DNA from 2 places in the Streptomyces sp. NPDC048462 genome. Region 1 is predicted to be linked to the other one. Evidence: riboswitches for the same ligand, from Rfam matches in the RefSeq annotation. Region 1 holds a riboswitch; the other holds the start of a gene.
What was found. A riboswitch is a leader RNA that binds a small molecule or an ion and turns the genes downstream of it on or off. The one in region 1 is predicted to bind thiamine pyrophosphate.

Region 1 (5,259 bases):
CTCCAGCATCCCCGCCTCGATCTCCTCGTCCGAGGCCGAGGCGACCAGGTCGGGGGCGAACTGCTCGGTGATGCTCCTGCTGATCTTCATGGAGCAGAACTTCGGACCGCACATCGAGCAGAAGTGCGCCGTCTTCGCCGGCTCGGCCGGCAGCGTCTCGTCATGGAACTCCCGTGCCGTGTCCGGGTCGAGTGCCAGGTTGAACTGGTCCTCCCACCGGAACTCGAACCGGGCGTCCGACAGCGCGTCGTCCCACTCCTGCGCCCCCGGGTGCCCCTTGGCGAGGTCCGCCGCATGGGCCGCGATCCGGTAGGTGATCACGCCGGTCTTCACATCGTCCCGGTTGGGCAGGCCGAGGTGCTCCTTGGGTGTGACGTAACAGAGCATCGCCGTCCCCCACCAGGCGATCATCGCCGCGCCGATGCCCGAGGTGATGTGGTCGTACGCCGGAGCGACATCGGTGGTCAGCGGGCCGAGCGTGTAGAACGGCGCCTCCTCGCAGATCTCCTGCTGGAGGTCGATGTTCTCCTTGATCTTGTGCATCGGGACGTGCCCGGGACCCTCGATCATCGTCTGGACGCCTAGCCGCTTGGCAACCGTGTTCAGTTCGCCGAGCGTGCGCAGTTCGGCGAACTGCGCCTCGTCGTTGGCGTCCGCGATCGATCCGGGCCGCAGCCCGTCACCCAGCGAGTACGTCACGTCGTACGAGGCGAGGATCGTGCAGAGCTCCTCGAAGTGCTCGTACAGGAACGACTCCTTGTGGTGCGCGAGGCACCAGGCCGCCATGATCGAGCCTCCCCGGGAGACGATGCCGGTCTTGCGGCGGGCGGTCAGCGGCACGTACGGCAGGCGCACGCCGGCGTGGACCGTCATGTAGTCGACGCCCTGCTCGGCCTGCTCGATCACGGTGTCCTTGTAGATCTCCCAAGTCAGCTCCTCCGCCCTGCCGTCGACCTTCTCGAGGGCCTGGTAGAGGGGCACGGTGCCGATCGGCACGGGGGAGTTGCGAAGTACCCACTCACGGGTGGTGTGGATGTTGCGCCCGGTGGAAAGGTCCATGACCGTGTCGGCGCCCCACTTGGTCGCCCAGGTCATCTTGTCCACCTCCTCCTCGATGGAGGACGTCACCGCGGAGTTGCCGATGTTGGCGTTCACCTTCACCAGGAACCGCTTGCCGATGATCATCGGCTCGATCTCCGGGTGGTTGACGTTGGCCGGCAGCACGGCCCGGCCCGCGGCGATCTCCTCGCGCACCACCTCGGGCGCGACGTTCTCCCGGATCGCCACGTACTCCATCTCCGGGGTGATCTCGCCGCGTCGGGCGTACCCGAGCTGGGTCACCGGGCTCCCGTCCCGGCTGCGCCGCGGCTGGCGCGGGCGGCCGGGGAAGACCGCGTCCAGATTGCGCAGCCCGCCGCGCGGCGAGGTGTGCTTGATCCCGTCGTCCTCGGGACGGGCGGCCCGGCCCGCGTACTCCTCGGTGTCGCCGCGGGCGATGATCCAGTTCTCGCGCAACGGCGCGAGTCCGCGGCGGACATCGGTGTCGATACCCGGATCTGTGTACGGCCCCGACGTGTCGTAGAGCGTCACGTCCTTGCCGTTGCTGAGGTGCACCTGACGGACCGGCACCCGGAGGTCCGGGCGCGAGCCCTGGACGTACCCCTTGTGCCAGCCGATGGACTTCCCGGCCTCGTCGCTCTGATTCGAGGCAGGCATACGTGCGTCCGCTGTGGTCATGAGACCTACTCCCTACGCCGGCATTACCCGGTAACAGGTTCGGCGGTCGGCGCAGCTTGTCCCGTACGGACGTACGGAGATCAGCGCCCTCTCAGCCCGGTGCTCCGAGCTCCCGCGTGTGCAAAGGTGCCACCACGCTAACGCCCTCACGGGTGTGCTGAACAGTGGGCCCCGCTCGTCTTGCGATGATCGGCCGGTGACGTCCCCCCATATCGTTCCCGAGCAGCCGTCCCATCAGCACGCCCACACGCACTCGCACGGACCCGCCGCACCCGTGTCCAAGCACCTGCGCAAGGTGATCGCCGCCGTACTGATCCCGTTCGCGGCCGCGGTCGCCGTCGGTCTCGTGGTGCTCTGGCCCGGTGGTGCGCCGGCGCACGAGCGCACCGGTGTCGGTTTCGACCGGCAGACCCAGCAGGCCAAGGTGGTGAACATCGACAAGGTCGACTGCAAGGACGTGAACGCGGCCCAGCTGCCCGTCGACGGCGAGACCCCGTCCGCCAAGGACCCGGCCACCGGTGGCGGCGGGGCCGCGGACTGCGAGAAGGCCACGGTCGAGGTCACAAGCGGCGAGGACAAGGGGCGCGCCTTCATCGAGGTGATCCAGCCAGGCGCTCCGCGACAGCTCCGGGAGGGGCAGGAAGTCGTCGTCGCGTACGCCCCCGACGCGCCCCACGACCTCCAGTACTCCGTGACGGACGTGAACCGGAAGTTCCCGATGGCGCTGCTGGCCGGGATCTTCGCCGTCGCGGTGGTCGTGGTGGGCAGACTGCGCGGGGTCATGGCGCTGGTGGCGCTCGCCCTGTCGTTCGCCGTGCTGACCCTGTTCATCCTTCCGGCCATTCTGCAGGGCTCGAATCCGCTGGTCGTGGCGGTGGTCGGGGCCGGCGCCATCATGCTGATCGCCCTCTACATCTGCCACGGGCTGACCGCCCGCACCTCGGTCGCGGTCATCGGCACCCTGATCTCACTGCTGCTGATCGGGCTGCTCGGCTCACTCTTCATCGGCTGGGCGAGCCTGAGCGGGAACACCGACGACAGTACGGGCCTCATCCACGGCCTGTATCCGCACATCGACATGAGCGGTCTGCTTCTGGCCGGCGTCATCATCGGTTCCCTGGGCGTGCTCGACGATGTGACGGTCACCCAGACCTCGGCCGTCTGGGAACTGCACCAGGCGGACCCGACGATGAGTGCGAAGCAGCTTTACCGGGCAGGTATCAGAATCGGAAGGGATCACATCGCCTCGGTGGTCAACACCCTGGTGCTCGCCTATGCGGGCGCCGCGCTTCCGCTGCTGCTGCTGTTCTCGATCGCCCAGAGCAGCGTGGGCACGGTGGCCAACAGCGAGCTGGTGGCGGAGGAGATCGTGCGGACGCTGGTCGGCTCGATCGGGCTGGTCGCCTCGGTGCCGGTGACCACCGCGCTCGCGGCACTGGTCGTCTCCGCGGACCGTACGGGGGTCGGCGCGGAAGCCGAAGCTTCGGCACCCGTACGGAGTGGCAGAGGACGCCGGCGACGGGCGAAGGCCTGAACAGTTGCACACGGAGAGTGATTCACCCGTTCGGCAGGTGTGGTGTTCGACCGGCACCAGGGGCCGGAGAGGCGGTTCCCCGTCAGCCGGCGTTCTGTTCCTCGGCCAGAATTCGCCCCAATGCCTCTTCCAGATTGCCCTCGAAGTCACCCAGCGTGCACTCCTGGCCGAGCGGGACGAGCTTGTCCGTCCGGTCGAGAAAGGCCACAAGAGGTGCTGTACCCGCCCTGAAGAGGGCGCGGTCCGCCCCCACCTGGAGCCGGATGTGGACGTCGCACAGTCCTTCGGGCTCGGTCGGCCCGATGTGTACGTCGCCGTCACCACTGGGGCTGTTCAGGCCGTCGAGCAGCAGCTCACGGCCAAAAGCCCAGGTGACGGGGGCATCGCCGGGGAGATGGAAGGTCATCCGGATCGCGTACGGATCGCACACTTCGTACCGGAGCTCCACCGGGATACGGAATGAGAGCTCCTCGGAGACGAGGAAGCTCATCATGACCTCAGCTTGAACCGACTCGCGCATCGTTCAACCCCGCAGTAGATGAATCTGGCCAGGAATGATCCCCCATGGCCCTATTGACGCCATCGTGGTGCACGCGATAGCAGATCACAAGGAGTGATTTTTCAGATACTGATAGAGAACACGAACGAACGCAAGAGGCTGGCCACTTCGCCACGTAGTCGTTCGACTGCGGGGAGCAACCGTTCTTCCTGATCCAGGGGTACCGAAATGGCCATCGCCGCTGCCGTGAAACCGGCCGCGATCGGGATGGCCGCGCAGACCGTCCCGAGTGCGTACTCCTGCCGCTCGATGACGGGTTCCATTCGCTCCAGCGACCGCAGCCGTTCAAGGAGCGCCGGACGGTCGCGTACCGAGTAGCGGGTCAGCGGACGGACCGGATGGCGGTCCAGGTGGTCCTCGCGGGCCTTCTCGTCGAGCTGGCTCAGCAGACACTGGCCGATCGCGTGGGCGTGCCCGGTCTCCTGGAAGGCGGCCCATTCGTCCACCGCGGGCGCGGCCGGGGTGTCGGAGACCGCGAGGAGTTCGATCTCGCCGTCGCGGTAGACGGCGCAGTAGACCGGGGCGCCGATGATGTCGCGCCAGCGGCCCAGGGACTGGGCCATCCGGCTGCGCCGGTTCTGCAGAGCGCCGTCGCCCACCAGCCGCTCGGCGGCGGCGCCGAAGAGGAAGACGCCGTTCTCACGGCGCAGATATCCCTCATGGGTGAGGGTACGAAGCAGGTGGTAGGCGGTGGGCAGTGGAAGCCCCGCCTCACGTGCGAGCTGTTTGGCCGGCGCCCCGTCGCGATGGGCGCCCACTGCCTCCAGCAGCCTCAGCGCCCGCTGCACCGATCCGATCAACGTCGGCACAGCGGTACTCGATGCCGTGGTCAACGGTCACCCCCAGGCATGGTGACGGGCGGTCAGCCCGCCTGTGGAGGCCGCCCCCACATGTCTGCCGCAGGTTCGGGTCCGGAGGCCGGATGCCCTGCCCACCACTGGTCAGGTGGTGACTGACGGTGCTCTCCCGGGCGGCGGCAGCGGATTTCCACTGTATCGGCAGCGTCCGGAAGGGTTGCTGTTTCGTCTTCCGCTTCGCTCACCTGGGCTAACCGTGCTACCGGTGGTGCGGCCACCGGTCGCCACCGGTCTTCTACCAGTCGCCGCGCGAGGAGGAGGACGACATGAACTTCCGCACGAGGAAGACGATCCCGCCGACCAGGACCACGAAGATCAGGACCTTGAAGAGCAGCCAGACGACGAAGCCGACCACGCTGGCGATCAGACCACCGAACACGACGATCGCGATGACGGGCACCGCGATCCACTTCACCCACCAGGGCATTCCCGCGAATATCTCCCGCACGGCCATCTGTCCTACCTCGTCTCTGTGAGTTCCTGCTCCGATGCTAGAGGGGCAGCGGTGGTCTGCGGGGGCCTCGCATCCCTTGAACTCCCCTGATCGAACCCTTAGGGATCCCCGAGAGACC
Region 2 (5,259 bases), on a different contig from region 1:
TGCAGCACGTCGGAGCCGATGGCGTGGGCGACGTCGGCCCGGTCGTTGACCGCGAGGAGCTTGCCGTGCCGCCGGCAGGCGTCGGCGAGGACCGCGAGGTGGTCGAGCTCCTCGGCCGCCTCCATGCCCTTGTCGCGGAGCTGGACGATGTCCACCCCGCCGGAGAGGACCGCGTCGAGGAACTCGGGGAGGTCTCCCTGGCGCCTGCGGGCGTCCGTGCACAGGTAGAGCCGGGCGTCGGACAGCTGCGCGCGAGGCGTGGACATGGTGCGGTTCCCCCCGGGAAAACGATGACGTTCGGTAGGCGGTGCGGATTCGGCAGGCGGTGCGGATTCGGCAGGCTGCGCTGAGGAGGGGATGCGGGCCGCGCCGTGCGGCCCGCATCCCCCTGTACGGCTGTCGGTCAGACGGCGAGCGCCTGGGCGCGGCGCTTCACCTCCGTGCCGCGATTCTCACTCAGCGCCTGCGCGGGCGTGCCCGGCAGGCTCGGGTCGGGGGTGAAGAGCCATTCCAGCATCTCCTCGTCGGAGTAGCCGTCGTCCCTCAGGAGCGTCAGGGTCCCCGCAAGGCCCTTGACCACCTTGTCGCCGTCGATGAAGGCGGCAGGCACCTGGAGCGCCCGGTTCTCACCACGTCGTACGGCGATGAGCTGGCCCTCCTTGACCAGCTGCCGCACACGCGCCACCTGGATATCGAACATTTCGGCGATATCGGGCAGGTGGAGCCAGGCAGGGACGAGAGCATCGATCTTTGCGTCAATCTCGGTCACGGGACAAGCCTGCCATCCCGGGCTGACAGCCGATACCCGGACTCCGCCCTTCAGGGCCCCGCGCCCCCCGGAGGAGGCCCGGCTACCGGGGCAGGGCCGACTTCAGCGGCACGGAGGCGTCGCCGGCCCGCTCCGGGTCGAGCCGTGTGCCGGCCTCGATGAGCCTGCGCCCCTGGATCAGGTCGCGCGGCCGGCCGACGGAGAGCACCGCGACCAGCACGCCGTCCCGCAGCCAGCACACGGACCAGGCGGGGCCGGCCGGATCACCGCGCCACAGCAGGGTGTCCGCGCCGTCGTGGTGGCCCGCGTACTGCACGAACCGGCCGAACTGCTCGGACCAGAAATAGGGCACGGGATCGTAGGCGGGCGACTCCTCACCGCCCTCCCCCGCCGCCCCGATGATGTGGGCGGCCGCGGTCCGCGGGCCCTGCAGCGCGTTGTCCCAGTGGTGGACCAGCAGCCGCGCCCCGTAGCGCGCGGAGGGGAAGGAGGCACAGTCCCCCACGGCGTACACGTCGGGCAGCGAGGTGCGCAGCGCCGCGTCGGCGGTCACCGATCCGTCGGGCCCGAGCTCGACGCCGGAGCCGGCGAGCCAGCCGGTGGCGGGCCGTGCGCCGATCCCGACGACGACGGCGTCGGCCGGGAGGGCGCGGCCGTCCGCCAGGACCACCCGGCCGGGCTCGACGCGGGCCACCCGCGCCCCGGTGAGGAGTTCGGCGCCGCTCTGCGCGTACCAGGCGGCCATCGGGGCGGCGACCTCGGCGGGCAGGGCGCCCGCCAGGGGCCGGGCGGCGGCCTCGACGACGGTGACCTCGCAGCCTGCGGCGCGGGCCGCGGTGGCGAACTCGGCGCCGATCCAGCCCGCGCCGACGACCACGACGGCGTGCCGGGCCTCCAGGACGGGCCGCAGCCGCGCCGCGTCGTCCAGGGTGCGCAGCAGATGGACGCCGGGCACACCCTCGGAGCCGGGCAGCACGACGGGTTCCGCGCCGGTGGCGACGACCAGGACGTCGTAGGGGACGGGCCCGTCGGAGGTGTCCAGTTCGTGGTCGGCGGCGCGCAGGCCCGCGACCTCGACGCCCAGCCGGAGCCCGATGCCGAGTGTCTCGAAGTCGATGTCGAAGGCGGATTCCTCGGCCTTGCCGAGCAGCACCGCCTTGGACAGCGGTGGGCGGTCGTAGGGCTGGTGGGGTTCGGCGCCGATGAGGGTGAGCGCGCCGGTGAAGCCCTGCTCCCGCAGGGCCACCGCCGTCTGCACGCCCGCCATGCCCGCACCGACGACGACCACCCGCCGCCCGGCCCGCTCCGACTGCCGTTCCGGTCGCTCCGCCCGCTGCTGCTCGTTCACCCGACCACCTTAATCAACTGACGGCCCGTCAGGAAAGGGGTTCCTCGCCGCCCCCGTACCGCCGCCCTCCTGCTTTACCCGGTGCGGGGGGCGGGGTCTAGGGTGGCCCACGTAAAAGACTCGCGGGAGCCCGGACGCACCGGGCTGAGAGGGAGGCTGGACGGCCTCCGACCGTACGAACCTGATCCGGGTCATGCCGGCGAAGGGAGGGGCTGGATGCCCATGCCTGTCCACCGCGCGAGCGGGTCCGACGTCCTCGTCATCGGGGGCGGGATCATCGGCCTGGTGACCGCCTGGCGGGCCGCGCAGCGCGGTCTGTCGACCGCCGTCGCCGACCCCGACCCGGGCGGCGGCGCCGCCCGGGTCGCGGCCGGGATGCTGGCCGCCGTCACCGAACTGCACTACGGCGAGGAGATGCTGCTGGGGCTCAACGTCGCCTCCGCCGCGCGCTATCCGGCGTTCGCGGCCGAGCTGGAGGCGGCGAGCGGGCAGGACATCGGCTTCCGCGCCTGCGGCACCCTGGCCGTCGCGCTGGACACCGACGACCGCGCCCATCTGCGGGAGCTGCACGAGCTGCAGCGCCGCTCCGGGCTGGAGTCGGAGTGGCTGACCGGCCGCGAGTGCCGGCGTCTGGAACCGATGCTCGCGCCGGGCGTACGCGGCGGCCTCCGGGTCGACGGCGACCACCAGGTCGACCCGCGCCGGCTGGCCGCCGCGCTGCTGACGGCGTGCGAGCGGGCCGGGGTCGTCTTCCACCGGCAGCGGGCCGAACGGCTCCGCGTGGTGCGCGACCGGGCGACCGGGGCCGTGCTGGCCGACGGTTCGGAGCCGGCCGCCGATCAGGTCGTGCTCGCCGCCGGCAGCTTCAGCGGCCGGCTCGCGGGCGTGCCCGATCAGGTCCTGCCGCCGGTCCGCCCGGTCAAGGGCCAGGTGCTGCGGCTGACCGTACCCACCGCGTACGCCCCCTTCCTCAGCCGCACCGTGCGGGCCGTGGTGCGCGGCAGCCACGTCTATCTCGTACCGCGCGAGAACGGCGAGCTGGTGGTCGGCGCCACCAGCGAGGAGATGGGCTGGGACACCACCGTCACGGCCGGTGGGGTGTACGAGCTGCTGCGCGACGCCCACGAGCTGGTGCCCGGCATCACCGAACTGCCGCTCACCGAGACCCGGGCCGGTCTGCGCCCCGCCTCCCCCGACAACGCCCCGCTGCTCGGCCGCACCGCGCTGCCCGGCCTCCACCTCGCCACCGGCCACCACCGCAACGGGGTGCTCCTCACCCCGGTCACCGGTGACGCCATGGCGCAGCTGCTGGCCGACGGCGAGCTGCCCGAGGTGGCCCGCCCCTTCTCCCCCGGCCGCTTCCCGGCCGCCGCCCCCGTCCGACAGGAGCAGCACGCATGACCGCGCCCACTTCCCTGGCCGTCTCCGTGAACGGCGAGGCCGTCACCGTCGCCGGGGGCACCACCCTGGACGCCCTCGTCGCGACCCTGACCCCAGCGCCGTCGGGTGTCGCGGCGGCGCTCAACGAGACCGTCGTACCGCGCGGGCAGTGGTCCGCCGCGACGCTCACCGACGGCGACCGGGTCGAGGTCCTGACCGCTGTCCAGGGAGGCTGACCGTGTCCGACGACCTCTTCACCCTCGGGGACACCGTCTTCGGCTCCCGGCTGATCATGGGGACGGGCGGGGCGGCCGGCCTCGACGTGCTGGAGCGCTCGCTGACCGCATCCGGCACCGAGCTGACCACCGTCGCGATGCGCCGCCTGGACCCGACCGTGCGGGGTTCCGTGCTCTCGGTGCTGGAGAAGCTCTCCATCCGCGTCCTGCCGAACACCGCGGGCTGCTTCACGGCGGGCGAGGCCGTGCTCACCGCCCGCCTGGCCCGCGAGGCGCTCGGCACGGACTGGGTCAAGCTGGAGGTGGTGGCCGACGAGCGCACCCTGCTGCCCGACCCGGTCGAGCTGCTGGACGCCGCGGAGATCCTGGTGGACGACGGTTTCACCGTGCTGCCGTACACCAACGACGACCCGGTGCTCGCCCGGAAACTGGAGGACGTGGGGTGCGCGGCGGTCATGCCGCTCGGCTCCCCCATCGGTTCGGGGCTCGGTATCCGCAACCCGCACAACTTCCAGCTGATCACCGAGCGGGCCCGGGTCCCGGTGATCCTGGACGCGGGCGCCGGGACGGCTTCGGACGCGGCGTTCGCCATGGAGCTCGGGTGCGCGGCTGTGATGCTCGCCTCGGCGGTGACCCGGGCCCAGGAGCCCGAGCTGATGGCCGCCGCGATGCGGCACGCGGTGGCGGGCGGGCGGCTCGCGTACCGCGCGGGCCGCATCCCGCGCCGCCACTTCGCCGAGGCATCGTCGCCGGTGGCGGGGCGTGCGGCGCTCGATCCGGAGCGCCCGGCGTTCTGATCCGGGCGTTCCCGGAGCCGAGGCGGCCGCGGATCGCGTGTCCCTGTCACGACTCGGCTGCAGTACGGCTCCGGGATCGCCCCGGGCAGTCGGCGGTGTCCGTGGCGGCTCGTAGACTCGCTGCGTGGATACGACCCTCCAGGACCCTCTCGTCGGGCAGCTGCTCGACGGCCGCTACCGCGTCGATGCGCGCATCGCCGTGGGCGGCATGGCCACGGTCTACCGGGCCATGGACACCCGCCTCGACCGGGTGCTCGCCCTCAAGGTGATGCACCCGGCGCTCGCGACCGACGCCTCGTTCGTCGAGCGCTTCATCCGCGAGGCCAAGTCGGTGGCGGGGCTCGCGCACCCCAACGTGGTCGGGGTGTTCGACCAGGGGGCCCAGGAGCAGTACGTCTACCTGGCGATGGAGTACGTCGCGGGCTGCACGCTGCGCGATGTGCTGCGCGAGCGGGGGGCGCTGCAGCCCCGGGCCGCTCTGGACATCCTGGAGCCGGTGCTCGCCGCGCTCGGCGCCGCGCACCGGGCGGGCTTCGTCCACCGGGACATGAAGCCGGAGAACGTGCTCATAGGCGACGACGGCCGGGTCAAGGTCGCGGACTTCGGCCTGGTGCGGGCCGTGGGCACGGTCACCAACACCACCGGGTCGATCCTGGGCACCGTCTCCTATCTCGCCCCCGAGCAGATCGAGCGCGGCACCGCGGACACCCGCGCCGACGTCTACGCGTG

Region 2: it holds a riboswitch for thiamine pyrophosphate, as region 1 does, so the genes downstream of both, thiO (glycine oxidase ThiO) here and thiC (phosphomethylpyrimidine synthase ThiC) in region 1, are expected to answer to the same signal.

The regions. Positions count from the first base shown of each region.
Region 1 covers NZ_JBICXG010000017.1:16,467-21,725, forward strand. Annotated here, with positions in the region: gene thiC (phosphomethylpyrimidine synthase ThiC) at 1-1,737, opposite strand, end outside; TPP riboswitch at 1,730-1,863, opposite strand; gene ACGFU6_RS25795 (YibE/F family protein) at 1,934-3,271, shown strand; gene ACGFU6_RS25800 (SsgA family sporulation/cell division regulator) at 3,354-3,791, opposite strand; gene ACGFU6_RS25805 (IclR family transcriptional regulator) at 3,893-4,663, opposite strand; gene ACGFU6_RS25810 (DUF5326 family protein) at 4,923-5,135, opposite strand.
Region 2 covers NZ_JBICXG010000005.1:394,926-400,184, reverse strand. Annotated here, with positions in the region: gene thiE (thiamine phosphate synthase) at 1-266, opposite strand, end outside; gene ACGFU6_RS12730 (Rv2175c family DNA-binding protein) at 404-769, opposite strand; gene ACGFU6_RS12725 (NAD(P)/FAD-dependent oxidoreductase) at 852-2,036, opposite strand; TPP riboswitch at 2,230-2,342, shown strand; gene thiO (glycine oxidase ThiO) at 2,340-3,518, shown strand; gene thiS (sulfur carrier protein ThiS) at 3,515-3,733, shown strand; gene ACGFU6_RS12710 (thiazole synthase) at 3,736-4,530, shown strand; gene pknB (Stk1 family PASTA domain-containing Ser/Thr kinase) at 4,655-5,259, shown strand, end outside.